DNA from 2 places in the Roseovarius pelagicus genome. Region 2 is predicted to be linked to the other one. Evidence: riboswitches for the same ligand, from Rfam matches in the RefSeq annotation. Region 2 holds a riboswitch; the other holds the start of a gene.

Region 1 (7,683 bases), 1.4 Mb from region 2:
GCGCGATGACAACTTCGGTGAAAATCCCAGCGATTTCCTCGGCAGTGGCCCCGTCGAGCGGTTGATTAAGCGCGATGATCCCGCCAAAGGCCGACGTACGGTCACAGTCAAAGGCGCGCTGGTACGCTTCTTTCAGCGTCCTGGCGCGGGCAACACCGCAAGGGTTCGCGTGTTTGATGATCGCGCAGGCCGGGCCGTCAGCGGCGGCAAACTCGCTGGCCAATTCAAACGCTGCATCGGTGTCGTTGATGTTATTGTAGCTTAGTTCCTTGCCCTGCAACTGTTGGGCGGTTGCGACACCGGGGCGGGCAGAGCCGTCTGTATAGAACGCGGCCTGTTGGTGCGGGTTCTCGCCATAACGCAATGCTTGTGCCAGCGTACCGGCAACGGCGCGACGACGCGGGGCATTGTCACCCTGTTGTGCCGCCATCCAGCCCGACACGGCGGCATCATAGGCACCGGTGCGCGAATAGGCAGTCATCGCCATGCGCTGCCGGAATTCCAGCGTCGTTGCGCCATCGTTTGCGGCCATCTCTTCCAGCAGGGCGTCGTAATCCTCGACATCCACGATGGTGGTGACAAAGCCGTGGTTCTTGGCAGCGGCGCGAGATCATCGCCGGGCCGCCGATGTCGATATTTTCTATACAGGTGTCATAATCTGCACCGGCTGCGACGGTCGCCTCGAACGGGTAGAGGTTGACCACCAGCAGATCAATCGCGCCAATGCCGTGCTCATCCATCGCGGCCACATGCGCATCATTGTCACGCAGTGCCAGCAGGCCACCGTGCACCATCGGATGCAGGGTCTTTACCCGGCCATCCATCATCTCGGGGAACCCGGTCACATCTGCCACGTCGCGTACGTCCAGCCCTGCATCGCGCAATGCCTTGGCGCTGCCGCCGGTGCTGAGCAATTCGACGCCTTGGCCCGCAAGTGCGCGGCCCAGATCAATAAGGCCGGTTTTGTCAGAGACGGACAGCAGGGCGCGGCGGATAGCGGTGGTTTGGGTCATGGGGTAGCAGGTCCTCAGGCTCGTTACATTGCGCCGCCTCAGTCCTCGTCTTCGGCATAGGATGCCCCGTCCGCGAGGTCGCGGATGCTGATTGGGGTGTCTTGTGCCTTGGCCAGAGACCAGCGGATGCGTGTCGCATACTCCATCGCGTGACCAGATAGAACGATCTGTTTGGTCGCACGTGGCTTTAACCGGCCTTTTTCCAGATAAACGCTGGGTTCCAGCGTGATCTGGGCGCGCGCATCATGGCGAAAGACCCAGATTTCCCCCGAACGCAACGCGATCGACACGGCTTGACCGCCCATGTCCAGCGCGGCGTCAGCATCGGGGTGCAGATGAAAATGTATCTGGTACTTGATCCCCGCCAGCCGGGTGGCATCCAGCGCTTTGTCAAAGCGGCGCTTGTCTGCGTCTTCGAGTGACAGCAGCATTTCCTCGCCTGCGATTCCGCGCCCGTCGAACGTCATCTCGATGGTACGCGCGTGCATCAGACCAAAGCGTGAGAGGTAGCCATCATGCCCCCCCTCAAACCGCAAGCCGTCGGAGGCATGACTGAGCTGGATCGGCACGTTTTTCGGACCGCCCACAAGCCATTCTTCCTGTGCGCCAGCGGGACCCAGCCGCGCGCTGGATTCGGCGGCAATTACCAATGTGGAATGCGATGGTGTGGCGCGCCCGGCGCGGCGCCAGTCAGCGCCAAATGTTTCGCCAGAACCGCAGTTGACGATTAACGGCCGCCGCCCCGATGTCAGTTCGAACGCGAGGGTAGAGGCGTGGGCATTGGGGGAGGCGGCACCGCTGGGTGGCGGGCTCGCGTCGATGATGACAGACGTTCGCCCCGCGCTGAGGCGCGCATACCCCATCGAAAGACCATCCGGCGCGCGCCCTTTGATGCCACTGTTGGCCAGTGCATTGTCCAGCCGTCCCTCTAGCCCCCGACCGCCGCCGTGAAACCGGGCCAGCCCGCCATCGGCGTGGCGCAGCGTGCGCAGCGTCGGCGCGATGCGCTCGATCGCCAGCCAGTGCGAATCACCGGGGCTGCGTCCGGCTTCGCTGAGGGCGGTCGCGGCCCAAGTGAGTAGGGTGAAAACTTCGAGCAACTCTTCGGGGTTGCGGGTTGGTAGTAGCCCGTCGCCAGAGATGCGCGCGTCGCATTCGCGTGATAGCGCGCGGGTTGCATGACCGACATTGTCCTGCATTCCTTCTAGCGCCAGCCCGGCATAGATCAGGCCGGTCAGCGCCTCGAATCGCGGCAGCCCCGGCTGTGCCGCCTCCCAGCGTTTGCCGAGAAAGAGCGTTTGCTGCCCGAGTGAGCGGTAAAATGCATCCGAGGCAGGTTTATCCTGCCCCATCAGCAGGAAAAGCGCGTGATTGATCCAGCGAATCAGCCGACGTCCGGTCAGATCAGGTGTCCAGCCGGGACCGCGCCCGGTGCCATAACGGTCGATCCAGCCCCAGACCCACGCTTGTGCCGTCTGTCGTGCGGCCAGATCGCCCACGGCGGCCAGATCGTCGAGCCATGCGAACCCCTGAAGCTCGGACGCAAACGCATGGTCGGGGCTGTCCAGATCCCAGATCAGCGCCTGAGGTTCTTGCAGCAGATGCCCGGCAAAAAGGAAGTTACCGGCGCAAAGCTGCCGCCCGCGGGCAAAGCTGCCGATGGTGCGTGGTTCCGGCGATGAGATGAATGCAGTCGCAGGACGCGCCCATGTGGCACGCCGTGCCTGCACGCGATTCATCAGACGTGTCCACTTTGCGCCGAGTGTTTCGGATGCTGCCATTGCCTCGCCTCTGGGGACGCTCTTGGCGGCGCCACTGTCGGCAATATACCGCGCAGCCGCCGCCAAGTCACCGACCAATTGAAGGTCGGGCGGTCAGCCGCGCAGCAGGGCCATGTAAAATCCATCCATGCCACCCAGATCCGCCCAGTAATCCGGGCGCAGCCGCAGCCCGCCTTCTTCGGTGATCCATGCGGGGTCAATGCCCGGACGGTTCAGCGCAGCGCGGTCGGCGCGCAGGTGCGGATGCCGTGCCAGCGCGTTTTCAACCTGACATTCGCCTTCGTCCGGCAGCAAAGAGCAGGTGCAGAACATCAACCGCCCGCCGGGTTTCAGCAGGGTGATGGCGTGGTCAAGCATCGCCTCTTGCAGCGCGATGAGATCACCGATTTCGGCGCCGTCACGGGCATGTGGCAGATCGGCATGTCTGCGGATGGTGCCTGTCGCCGAACAGGGCGCATCCAGCAGGATCGCATCATACGGCCCGCCTTGATGCTCTAGCGCGTCGCCGGTGATGCAGGTGGCGTTGAGGCCGGTGCGCATCAGGTTCTGTTCCACGCGGGTCATGCGCTGCTCTGACAGGTCGAGAGCGGTCACGGTAGCGCCCGCCGCCGAGAGTTGCAGTGTCTTGCCTCCCGGTGCGGCACAGAGGTCCAGCACGGCCTCATTGGGTTGTGCGCTCAGAATTTGCGCTGGCAGGGCGGCGGCGGCATCCTGTACCCACCAGTCGCCGGTGTCGAAACCGGGCAGGGTGCTAACCTGTCCGGGCTGTGTCAGACGAACTGAACCCGTGGGCAGCATCGTGCCGCCCGTTGCATCGGCCACCGACTGCGCGTTAGTGCGGGCAGTCAGGTCGAGTGGGGCACCGGCATAATGCGCGACCTCAAAGCCAGCCACAGCGGTGCTGCCATAGGCCTCGGCCAGAGGTGCGCGCAGCCATTTGGGCAGGTGCGGGACACGCAATGCGGCCCATGCGGCCGGGCCATCAGCCGCAATCTTGCGCAGGACCGCGTTAATCAGCCCCTTCAGTTTGCCATAGCGTTTATGCCCCGCGATCAGGTTCACCGCGTCATTCACGACACCATGGGCATCCCCCCCCATGCACAGTTCAACCGTGCCGAGCCGCAGGATGTTGGATACGTGCAGCGGCGGCGGCTTTCTCAGGTGCTTTTTCAGCAGCCTGTCGGCACGTTCCAACCCGCGGAGGGTATCTGTCGCGAGCCGTTGGGCGCGCGCGCGATCGCCCGGTTCCAGCCGGTCCAGAGCGCCGCTGGCCAGCAATTCCGGCATCAGGCGCCCCTCGCCCATGATCTGATCAAGCAGATAAACGGCATTGGCGCGTGCCGATGGCGGGCTGTCATTGCGTCGGGGGCGTGGTCCGGGGGGCATTGCGTGTCCTTGCCGAGAGGTATCGGGCGCGTATATCAAGGGGGCGAGAGCAGCGAAAGGCCCACCATGACCCAAGATAAACCTGATCTGCCGCCCGAGGCGCAGCGCGCGCTGGCCGAAGCGGAGGCACGCCGCAAGGCCGCAGGAGCGTCGGAATTGCCCAAGGAGCTGGGCGGGCGCAAGGGACCAGAGCCGGTGCGCTATGGCGATTGGGAGCGCAAGGGCATCGCCGTCGATTTCTGACGCCACAGCCGGACCTTGACGCGCCTGCCATGCTGGCGCAACTTGCCGCCACGACAGGGGCGCACGCGTTTCGCGGGCTGAGAAGTACCCTTTGAACCTGACCCGGATCATACTGGCGGAGGAAGTCGTGGGGCATCTTACCCGTGTTTGCCGGAACGGTCCCTGCCACACCTTCGCCACTCGGAGGCGACAATGGACGACATCGGCACGTATCTGACAAAAATGCGCAGCACGGCACCATTGGTGCAGAATATTACGAATTATGTGGCGATGAACATTATGGCGAATGTCATGCTGGCGGCGGGTGCCTCACCCGCCATGGTGCATGCGCGCGAAGAGGCCGGAGAATTTGCGGCGATTGCACAGGCGCTGAGCGTGAATATCGGCACGCTCGACCCCGAATGGGTCAGCGCCATGGAAGAGGCTGCAGGCGTCATGGCGGCTGCGGGCAAACCCTGGGTTCTGGACCCGGTCGCAATCGGGGCGACGACGTTGCGCCAGGACGCGGGTGCGCGGCTTCTGGCGCTGAAGCCAACAGTCATTCGCGGCAACGCGTCCGAGATTATGGCGCTGGCAGGGGCAGATGCTGCCGGTCGCGGCGCGGATGCAGCCGATGCAGTCAGCGCGGCAGAGGCCGCGGCGCGCGATCTGGCTGGACGTACAGGGGGCGTGGCGGCTGTGACAGGTCCGGTTGATTACGTGACTGACGGTTCTGAGGGTTGGCGCATAGCCAATGGTGCGCCAGTCATGCCGCAAGTCACGGCGCTGGGCTGTTCGCTGACCGGGATCGTGGCCGCCTTTGCCGTGGATCAGCCTGCGCTGGCCGCGACGGTTGCGGCGCTGGCCTATTACGGGCTGGCCGGAGAGCAGGCTGTCGGGCTAAGCACAGGGCCGGGCAGCTTTCAGCCTGCCTTTCTCGATGCGCTGGCGGCAATGACGCCAGAGACCCTGACAGCGGGTGCCAGGGTGACACGGGCATGATGAATGGCATCTATTTCGTCACGGATGCGGACGCGACAGAACCGGTTCACGCGCAGGCGCTGGCCGCTGCGCGTGCCGGGGTGCGCTGGATTCAGCTACGGGACAAAACCGCCGACAATGCGGCGATGATCGCGCTGGCGCGTGACCTGCGCCGTGTGCTGCGGCCTCTTGGAACACGGCTGATCGTCAATGATCGCATTGAGGTCGCTGTAGCGGCGCGGGCGGACGGGCTGCATATCGGTCAGAGCGATGGTGATCCGCAGGCGGCGCGAGCACAGATCGGGCCGGATATGATTCTGGGTCTGTCTGTCGAAGATGCGAGTCAACTAGACTCTATTCCAGCGGGATGCGTCGATTATCTGGGTGTCGGGCCGATCCGCGCATCAGCCAGCAAGGCCGACCATGCGGCCCCGATCGGGTTCGAGGGATTGCGTGCTGCGGTGGCGCAAACAGACCTGCCGGTGGTGGCGATCGGCGGTTTGGTTGCTGATGACGCTGCGGTCGTAAGGGGCGCAGGTGCATGTGGTATGGCGGTTGTATCGGCCATCTCTCGTGCGCCGAGCATGGCCGACGCTGCAGGGTCGCTGGTGGCAGCATGGAGGCAGGTATAATCCCCATCGTCTCGCACGAACCGATCCGCCGGGTGGGAAATGGGCACGGGCCGACGCTGCATTTTACGGCGTCGTGGAACGAACCGGACTAATACGATCAGCCCGCAGCGAGGCCGGTTTACTTCTGGCCTGTGTTCATCGACGTTGTGCACGTAGCGGGCGAATATAGAGGACAGACCCATGACGACATTGCCCGATTTTCGGCTGGAAACGCATTTTGCCAAGTGGGAGTTCAATGCCCGCTATCATCTGACCGCCTCGGACGCCGAGAGCATCACGCTGAGCGAACTACTGGCGATGGCAGAGCCTGAAGATCGCGCTGATTTCGAAAATATGTGGCTCGGTTACACCGAAACTTGGGGCGCGCCCGATTTGCGGGCCGAAATTGCGGGTACATTTGCCGGGCGCAATGCGGATGACATCCTGTGTTTCGCTGGGGCGAGTGAGGGGATTTTTGCGGCTAATACGGTCCTGCTGGAAAAGGATGATCACGCCATCGTGGTCACGCCGAACTATCAGTCGCACGAGACGATGCCGCTGGCGATTTGTGACGCGACAGGTGTGCCGCTGGACCCCGCCGACAACTGGTCGCTGGATATTGACCGCGTGCGCGATGCGATCCGACCCAATACCCGGCTGGTTACGATCAATTTTCCGCATAATCCCACAGGGGCGATCCTGCCGTTGGACCGCTATCGGGCGCTGATTGAGCTGTGTCGCAAACATGGCATCTGGATCCTGCATGATGAGATTTTTCATGGGCTGGGGCCGAGCGGGGCGACACATCTGCCGTTTGTTGCGGATGAGTATGAGCGCGGTCTGTCGCTGGGGGTGATGTCGAAGTCCTACGGGTTGCCGGGGCTGCGCATTGGCTGGATCGCCTGTCAGGACCACGAAGTTCTGGCGCGGATGGAGCGGCTAAAGCACTATCTGTCGATCTGTAATTCGGGTCCAAGTGAACGATTGGCGCGCATCGCGTTAACGGTTCGCGACCAGTTACTGGCGCGCAACTGCGCCATCGTGGACGAGAACCTGCCAAAGTGGGAGGCGTTCTTTGCCCGCTATCCGGATCTGTTCGAGTTTACCCGCCCGGACGGGTCCTGCATGGGATATCCGCGCTATCTGGGGGCCGACGGGGTCGAGGCATTTGCGCGATCATTGGTCGAAGATAGCGGTGTTCTGGTGTTACCCAGCACGATCTACCGCTCTGACTTGGGCGCGACGCCAGATGATCGTTTCCGCATCGGGTTCGGCCGGACCGGGCTGGACGACGGACTGGCGGCGCTGGAGGCGCATATAAAGCGGAACCGACAGTAGCGCGGCCACGGCGCGTCTGGCGGCCAGCGCACGACTGCATATTTTGTAGTCATTTTTCTGCTAAATGATCTTCTTTTCAGATGCGAGATTAGATATGGCTTCAACCTATGGATGCTAATCCGTTTGGAAAAATGAATACACTGTACAGAGTATAATCTGTTGGCGTTAAAGGAAATTTGTATGTCTTACTTAGTCAAATCCGTAATTGCGACCTGTGCAACTCTTCTTTTGGTACAGATGGTTCACGCAGAGGGTTTGCCAAGAAAGAAAGGCTATGTTTCAGCGCAAGATCAGCATCGGGCGATCGTTGATTGCAAGTATCAGCTTGGCTCGCCCGGTCGGGCCAAGATG
Region 2 (7,683 bases):
TACCCCGCAAAAGATCCTCAACCCGTACCCGGTCCGTGGTGTCCAGAAACATGGTCGAGCCACCATAGCTCATCGCGTGCTGGGACACAGGAAGCTTTTCATCAAGCGAGAGCCGCCCCTCGCGGATCGCCTCGAACGCCACATATAGCGTCATCAGCTTGGACATCGACGCAGGCGGTAGCGGTTGATCGGCATTCTTGTTCAACAGAACCGTGCCGGTTTTAAGGTCGGTCACGTAGGCCGCACGCGCCTGCGTGTCGAACGCAGCGGCGGGCAACGCCATGACAAGCGCAACAAGAAGGGCAAAACTCAGTCGAACGGCATGTGGCAGCATGGGCTCTTTCCGGATCAGTTGGTCACAGGATAGGCGTCGTCAAACCCGACACCCTTGATTTTCTTCATCAGCGCGGTGCGCTCGGATTTCGTGGCCGCCGGACCGACAACAACGCGCCAGAACTTCTTGCCGCTCGATTCCTGCGCCAGCACAGTGGGCACCATGCCTGCCTGCCGCATCGCGGTGGCGGTGTTGTTGGCGTTCTTCTCAACACTAAAGATACCGATCTGAATGAACGGCTTGTCCAGCGAAGATGCTTTGGCAGGCGTGGCAGGGGTCGCCGAAGGTTGGGTCACGCTGACCGTTGAGGTCGCGGCATCGTCTGCTTCGGCAGCATCAATCGCCGCAGCTGCCCCGGCGATGGGATCAAGCGATGTCGACTCCACCGTGCTGGGTGTCAGCGGACGGGCTGCCGCCTGTTGCTGCTCCGGCGCGGCCTCACGGCGCAACGCCGTCACGTTCAACTGTGCTGGCGCCCCGGCCAGCATCCCCAACGCTGCGGCAGCATCGGATGACACTTGCAACTCTGGGCCGGGATTGGCCCGTTCGCGGCGAAACAGCGCGCCGATCACGAATTTTGAATTAGCCGTATTGCGGATGATCACACGCTCAGGCTCGCTTACATCAGGATGTGCGACCCAAACACCACCCAAGGACGGGCGACCATCCCAGAGCCCCATATCGGTGACCTGAAAGACATCCGGTGCCTCGACATCGCGCTCCACCAAACGCACAGAGGATGCATCCCCCCCGGCGACAGTGGTGACCTCAGCCTCTGTGTCTGGTCTTGCCTTAAAGGGGTTAACGTCCTGCAACCCTTGGCAGCCACTGAGAAAAACAATAATCGTGCCAGCCCCGAATGCGCTGCGCAATCCCGCTCTTCCGCCTTCCCCAGAGAAATCCATGCCGTGCCCTTTGCCTGTCTGATGGCCACCGTAAAACGGTGCCCCGCCGGTTTTCCCGGAACTGCGCTGCCAAGACGGTCGTTGCCGCCTTGCGACATGTTAGCCCTTTGTCCGATGCAAGAAAAGCGCGCAGACGCATCTTCGGCGGAATTCCCCAGAAACTGGTACTTTCAGAATCGCGCAACGCACTGTAGGCACTATCTCTGTCGGAGGAGTGGCAGAGTGGTCGAATGCACCGGTCTTGAAAACCGACGTAGGTGAAAGTCTACCGTGGGTTCGAATCCCACCTCCTCCGCCAAGTTCCATTTATGTCATTCATAAATATGTAAATTTCCGCACACCACCCCGTCTAGAAAACGTCTGGTATGCTCGCGGGCCGCGCCTCGGTATCCTTCCCTGAACTGGCCGCACGCAAATTTGTTTGCCCATACCGGTCCCGATTCGGGGCAGCGGAGACTTCACTTCCCTCGCCCCTCCAGCAAGATTCTCTGCGTTGTGGATGCGCGAAAAGTGCTGCCCCATCTGGCCCCGGGGCCGATTGCGCACTGACCGCCTCGTGTTTGCGCAGACGTTGAATTTCCTCGGCCGATATCAGGCCGGCCCAATGTCTCTTCTCACACTTTGTTCACACCTGCATGCAGGAGAACGGTAAGCAACGCGGTACCATAAGAGCGACGAACCCGACGTCGCTATTGGCGCGACCGTTGGGCAACAACGCCCGATACCCCGAGCCTTTTGAGGGCGCAGACCACCGCCAGCCGCAGGCTAAACGCTGAGCCGGGCAGCGCCACGGCGACGCGGGTATATCACGTGATCGGCTCGGGGCTTGTCATACCGCGTATCAGCTCGATCACCTTAGTCTCCAAGGGCAAGGATTTTGATCTCACCGTCCCAATGTTTTGCAAGCCGCTCCGCTGCGTGCCACGCCCGAAGACCTGACCGGCAGGCCAGAACGGCGCGTTGGTCTTGGTCTGGCTGGGGACCGTGCGGCCCAAAATCCGTGACTGCATGGCGCATCGCCAGCGGCAATTCCGGTCCCTGTTCTTCTTTTGCACGCAGATCGACCAGAAAGTCAGTTGCCGCAATGTCTGCTTGCGCGATGAACGCCGGGTTCGGCGCAGGATCGGGGGCAGCATCGAACCGAAACCCGCCAAACCGCAGCGTGCGTGCATCATAGGTGACGAGCTGACCCAAGGCCGTCTGATCATCCGTAAGGATCGCCATCGCCATTTGCGCCTGTAGGCTGCCAATGACACCAACGCTTGGGCCTGACACGCCTTCGGTATCGCAAGAGCCTAACTGATCTGGCAGGTCGGGAAACACCGCGCGCAGCCCCGGCTGACCGCCGCAAAATCCGCCCACATAGCCCTCGGACCCCACAACGCTGGCGCTGATCAGCGGCTGCCCAGTGTGCAGACAATGGTCCGACGCCACGTAGCTGGCCGCAAAGCTGTCGGCACAATCGAGGACGAGGGTCATGCCGTCACACAGCGCCTCTGCCGTGGCAGGATCAAAGCGCTTCTGGATGGGATCAATCGTGGTGTCCGAGTTCAGTGCAGCCAAGGTGGCTGCGGCGATCCCGACCTTGGGTTGGCCGATATCGGCCTCACGAAAGAGCGTTTGGCGATGCAGGTTTGACAGGCTCACCACATCCGCATCGACGAGCCGGATATGGCCCACGCCCGCGCCCACAAGGTACTGTAAAACCGGGCTAGCCAAACCACCCGCGCCGATGACAAGAACCGATGCCGCAGCAAGCCGTTCCTGTGCGGCCACGCCCAAAACAGCGGTTTGACGGGCGTATCGGTTCATGTGCAGGCCTTGAGCCATGCCGTGACGCGAGCCTCCGGATCATCATGCAACGTGATGTCCGTGACGGCCGAAACGATATCCGCACCGGCAGCAAAAGCACCTTCGGCGCGCGCAACGCTCATTCCACCAATCGCAACAAGCGGGATGCGCCCCGTACGTGCCTTCCAGAGCGTCAGCTTCTCGACGCCCTGCTGATGCCATTTCATTTTCTTGAGGATCGTCGGATAGATCGGGCCGAGGGCGACATAATCGGGCATCAACGCCAGAGCCCGCGTCAATTCCGCCTCGTCATGGGTCGAGATGCCCAGTTTCAGGCCGGTCGCTCGGATCTCATCCACATTAGCGTCGTCCAAATCTTCTTGGCCCAAATGCACCCAATCACATCCAAGCTCGATGGCCAGTTGCCAGTGGTCGTTGACAACCAACACGGCACCGTGGGCGCGGCTCAGATCGCGCGCCTCAAGGATCTGCGCCCGCAGCGCGTCCTGCGGCTGGTCCTTGATCCGCAATTGCACCAGCTTTATCCCTAGCGGCAACATGCGCCGCAGCCACGCGACATCGTCAAAGATCGGGTAAAAGCGATGTAGCGTCAAAGGAATGCCTTTCCGATAATGGGCGTAGAGGGGGCGGCCATATCCCGCGCGTCGATAGGATCGGCCTGCGCCGCCAGCGCGCCAGCCTCCACAGCATGTGCAAACGCTCTGGCCATCGCAACGGGGTCGCCCGCCTTGGCCACGGCGGTATTGAGAAGCACCGCATCATAGCCCAATTCCATCGCGTGCGCCGCCTGCGACGGCAGGCCCAGTCCGGCGTCCACCACCAAGGGGATATCCGGAAAGTGCGCCCGCAGGCTGCGCAGCCCGTAAATGTTATTTAGGCCAAGCCCCGTGCCGATGGGCGCGCCCCAAGGCATAAGGACCTTGCAACCGACCTCTACCAAGCGTTCGCACAGCACCAGATCCTCGGTGCAATATGGGAAGACCTCGAATCCGTCCTCGGCCAACTGTGCTGCGGCCTCGACCAGCCCGAAGGGATCGGGTTGCAATGTGTCGGCATTGCCGATGATCTCCAGCTTGATCCAGTCGGTATCAAAGAGTTCGCGCGCCATGTGCGCTGTGGTCACCGCTTCGCGAATCGAATGGCAGCCAGCGGTGTTGGGCAAGACCGCAACGCCCAGTTGCTGGATCAGCGACCAAAAATCCTGCCCTGCCTGCTCACCGCCGGCCTCGCGGCGCACCGACACTGTGGCAATACCCGCCCCCGATTGCTGAAACGCGTCTGCTAGAATGGCAGGGGATGGGTACTGAGCGGTGCCCAACATCAGGCGAGAATCGATCGTGGTGCCGTAGAATGTAGGCATCTCAGCCCCCCTGCCGCGGGGCGACGATCTCGACCCGGTTGCCGTCTCGCAGGACCTGTTGTTCCCGCAGGGTTTTAGGAACAAAGGCCTCATTCACCGACGTGGCCACCTTCGCGTCGCCTTTCCCAAGCTCAGCGAGCAACGCCGCCAATGTGGGCGCGTCACTGTTCATCATCTCACCGTTCACGATGATCTTCATACCAAACCTCCGGCGTTTTGCCCTCCAGCACCAGATCCGCAGTCATCCGCGCCAGGGCGGGCGCCAGCAGAAATCCGTGCCGAAAAAGGCCATTTGCGTAAATCCGCTCGCCGACCCGGCGAATACGTGGCTGGTTGTCCGGAAAGGCGGGCCGCGCATCGACGCCGATTTCCAGCAGTTCCGCCTCGCCAAAGGCAGGGTGCAGGGCGTAGGCAGCGTTCATCAGCTCCATGACAGATCGCAGGGTGGCCCGGTTGCGGTCGCCACTCTCAAGCTGTGTCGCACCCAGCATAAAGACCCCATCGCCACGAGGCACGATATATAGCGGAAAGCGCGGGTGCAGCAGCCGGACCGGACGCGAGAGCGCGACATCGGGGCAGCGCACCACCAGCATCTCGCCCTTGACGCCGCGCAGGTCAGGGAGCGTGTCACGCGCAGCCAATCCGCGGCAGTCTATGACCTGTCCCCGCAACACACGTTCAAAGACGACCCCGGCCTTCGTCAGCCGGTCATACTGTCCGATCATGGTCGCACGAGGGGCGAGGTGGTTCTCATTGGGTATGAACAGCGCCTTGGAAAACCGCTCGGCCAAGTGGGGTTCGCATGCTTCGATCCCGGCGCGATCCATGGGCACGGCGGACGGCACGCGGCGCCCGAATGTTGTCAATTCGCTCTGATCGCGCCCCAAGGCCACAACCAACGTCCCATTCCGGGTCACCGTCGCACCGTGGCTTTCCCACCAATCCGCAGCCTCGCGGCCGTGATGAACGACGTTTGGCTCCGCGCTCACGCCCTCGCATTCGGGCGCTAACATGCCTCCCGCCCACCACGAGCAGGCGTGGTCGCCGGGCGCTCCATTGGGGTCACTGACCGTGACCTGCGCACCGCGCAACGACAGTTCCGCAGCCATCGTCAAGCCGCACACGCCGCCACCGAGTATGGTAAAACGATCGCTCATCCCCAAAGCGCGTGGAAATGGTGAACCGGCCCATGGCCGTGTCCAACGTTTAGGTCATCCGCCTGCAATATCGCGGCATTCAGCCAACGGTGGGCGCGGGCAACAGCCTCCTGCATCGACATGCCCTGTGCCATGCATGCAGCGATGGCCGAGGAGTAGGAACACCCCGTGCCGTGAGTGTTTCGTGTATTCACGCGAGGTGCAGAAAAGGACCGGGCACCAGTGCTCGACACCAGAGTGTCTTTGCAGATCTGTCCCTCCGCATGCCCGCCTTTCATCAGCACTGCGCCAACGCCCAGTTCCAATAGCCGTTGAGCCTGCTCTTGGGGTGTGCCCGCACCGGCGAGCTTTTCGGCTTCTGGCAAGTTGGGAGTAATTAGCGTTGCGCGACCGAACAGTTCGGACTTTAGCGCATCAATCGCGCTATCGGCCAGCAGCGTGTCGCCCGATTTCGCGACCATGACTGGATCAAGCACCACGGGGCCGTCATATCCCGCCAAGGCATCAGCGACCACCTTGATCAGCGACGGTGTGCCCAGCATCCCGATCTTGATCGCGCCAATCTCTATATCACTGAGGACCGCTTCGATCTGCGCTGCCACGACCGCGTCGGGAATGGCGTGAATTGCCGTGACAGATTGCGTGTTTTGCGCGGTCACCGCTGTAACGACCGAAGCGCCGTAGACGCCCATCGCCGAAAACGTTTTCAGATCGGCCTGAATGCCCGCGCCACCACCGGAATCCGAGCCTGCAATCGTCAGCGCCTTTGCAACCATGGCACCGCCCTTGGCGTTCAGGGTCAGGACAGGAAATGAGGGTACGACCAGAACGAACGCTGTGTCCGCTAGCTGTTCCCTCCGCCGGTCCTAACCGGTTCAGGTTCAATGGGTTCGCGCATTGCGCATCTCAGCCCCGACAAGGGCACCCCAACAGATTTCAATGGATTAGTAGATCTGCGTGATTGCTTCGTCAAACAGATATACTGCAACCAAAGAACCTGCCGCCACACTCTTGGCGCTGGTCCGAGATCCCACCGGAACCGCGTTGGCGGACCGACTCAATCACCAATACGGCGAGGAAGTTTCGCCCTTGTCTCGCGATCTGCGAATTCGTCGAGATAAGATTATGTACATGATGTGCATTGGCAATTCAGATCTGCATTGACCAGCCCCCCGTGGCGTCCCATGTTAGCTATGACAAGTAAGAAAGCCCGCATGCGCCTGATCGCCTTTATCCTTCTGGCCAACCTTATGGTATTAGTCTCATCTCCGCATTTTGATGCGGCTGGCATGTCGATGCATGAATGCCCGTCCTGTCCAGAGGCGATGGTCGAAATGCAGGAAGCCGAGGCGGGCAAAATGCATCAGGGACCGTCTTGCGCGGATATGTCCCTTTGTGCCCCCATGGCTCTTATTTCTGATGCTTTCTCACAACGCGACGGAGAGTACCTTGGCCATCGCCACGCATGGCCCGATGCATATAAAGGCGCATCCATTCGCTTGGCACTAGACCTGCCACCTCCCCGCGCCTGATCCTTCTCTACTGCGTCCTGGGCTGACATTCGTCCGCCCTAAATGAGAACGCGCAGCACGAAGGCTTGCGCAGGACAGGAAAATATCATGAAAAATACGCTCCTTGCCGGGGCTGCGGTCATTGCTGTAGCACTTGGTACATATACTTATACCCGTCTTACCGACCACGATCTGTCGGCAGGCCAAGCATCGACCCCCACCCAAGGCGCGGCTATGGTCGCCGTCACCCTACCCAAGAGTCTTTCGCCCGAGGCTTCTATGGGAAAACGGGCATTCGATGCGGTCTGCGCTGATTGTCACGGCGCAAATGCCGCGGGGAAAGTGGGATTTGGACCGCCGCTGATCCACAAGATCTATGAGCCGTCACACCACGGGGATATGGCTTTTCAGATGGCTGCACAAAATGGCGTGCGTGCGCATCACTGGAAGTTCGGGGACATGCCGCCGCAGCCTCAGGTCACCCGTGCTGATGCTGGCTCTATCATTGCTTATATCCGTGAAGTGCAACGTGCAAATGGGATTAACTGATATGAATTTGACACGACGCAATTTCTGCGCTGGTCTTGCCTCTACCCCGCTGGTC

What was found. Region 2 has a riboswitch for thiamine pyrophosphate ahead of thiD (bifunctional hydroxymethylpyrimidine kinase/phosphomethylpyrimidine kinase). Riboswitches for the same ligand answer to the same signal wherever they lie in the genome.
Region 1: it holds a riboswitch for thiamine pyrophosphate, as region 2 does, so the genes downstream of both, thiM (hydroxyethylthiazole kinase) here and thiD (bifunctional hydroxymethylpyrimidine kinase/phosphomethylpyrimidine kinase) in region 2, are expected to answer to the same signal.

Annotation. Positions count from the first base shown of each region.
Region 1 covers NZ_CP106738.1:2,309,122-2,316,804, forward strand. The annotation lists partial or broken gene purH (bifunctional phosphoribosylaminoimidazolecarboxamide formyltransferase/IMP cyclohydrolase) at 1-1,013, opposite strand, end outside; gene N7U68_RS12485 (heparinase II/III family protein) at 1,052-2,794, opposite strand; gene N7U68_RS21055 (RsmB/NOP family class I SAM-dependent RNA methyltransferase) at 2,888-3,592, opposite strand; partial or broken gene N7U68_RS21060 (transcription antitermination factor NusB) at 3,794-4,180, opposite strand; gene N7U68_RS12495 (DUF1674 domain-containing protein) at 4,247-4,423, shown strand; TPP riboswitch at 4,469-4,564, shown strand; gene thiM (hydroxyethylthiazole kinase) at 4,616-5,404, shown strand; gene thiE (thiamine phosphate synthase) at 5,401-6,015, shown strand; gene N7U68_RS12510 (aminotransferase class I/II-fold pyridoxal phosphate-dependent enzyme) at 6,196-7,332, shown strand; gene N7U68_RS12515 (hypothetical protein) at 7,513-7,683, shown strand, end outside.
Region 2 covers NZ_CP106738.1:3,753,573-3,761,255, reverse strand. The annotation lists gene N7U68_RS19540 (D-alanyl-D-alanine carboxypeptidase family protein) at 1-334, opposite strand, end outside; gene N7U68_RS19535 (SPOR domain-containing protein) at 349-1,239, opposite strand; tRNA gene N7U68_RS19530 (tRNA-Ser) at 1,448-1,537, shown strand; gene N7U68_RS19525 (HesA/MoeB/ThiF family protein) at 2,095-3,051, opposite strand; gene N7U68_RS19520 (thiamine phosphate synthase) at 3,048-3,644, opposite strand; gene N7U68_RS19515 (thiazole synthase) at 3,641-4,411, opposite strand; gene thiS (sulfur carrier protein ThiS) at 4,413-4,610, opposite strand; gene N7U68_RS19505 (FAD-dependent oxidoreductase) at 4,588-5,568, opposite strand; gene thiD (bifunctional hydroxymethylpyrimidine kinase/phosphomethylpyrimidine kinase) at 5,565-6,344, opposite strand; TPP riboswitch at 6,404-6,507, opposite strand; gene N7U68_RS19495 (hypothetical protein) at 6,783-7,100, shown strand; gene N7U68_RS19490 (c-type cytochrome) at 7,188-7,628, shown strand; gene N7U68_RS19485 (multicopper oxidase family protein) at 7,630-7,683, shown strand, end outside.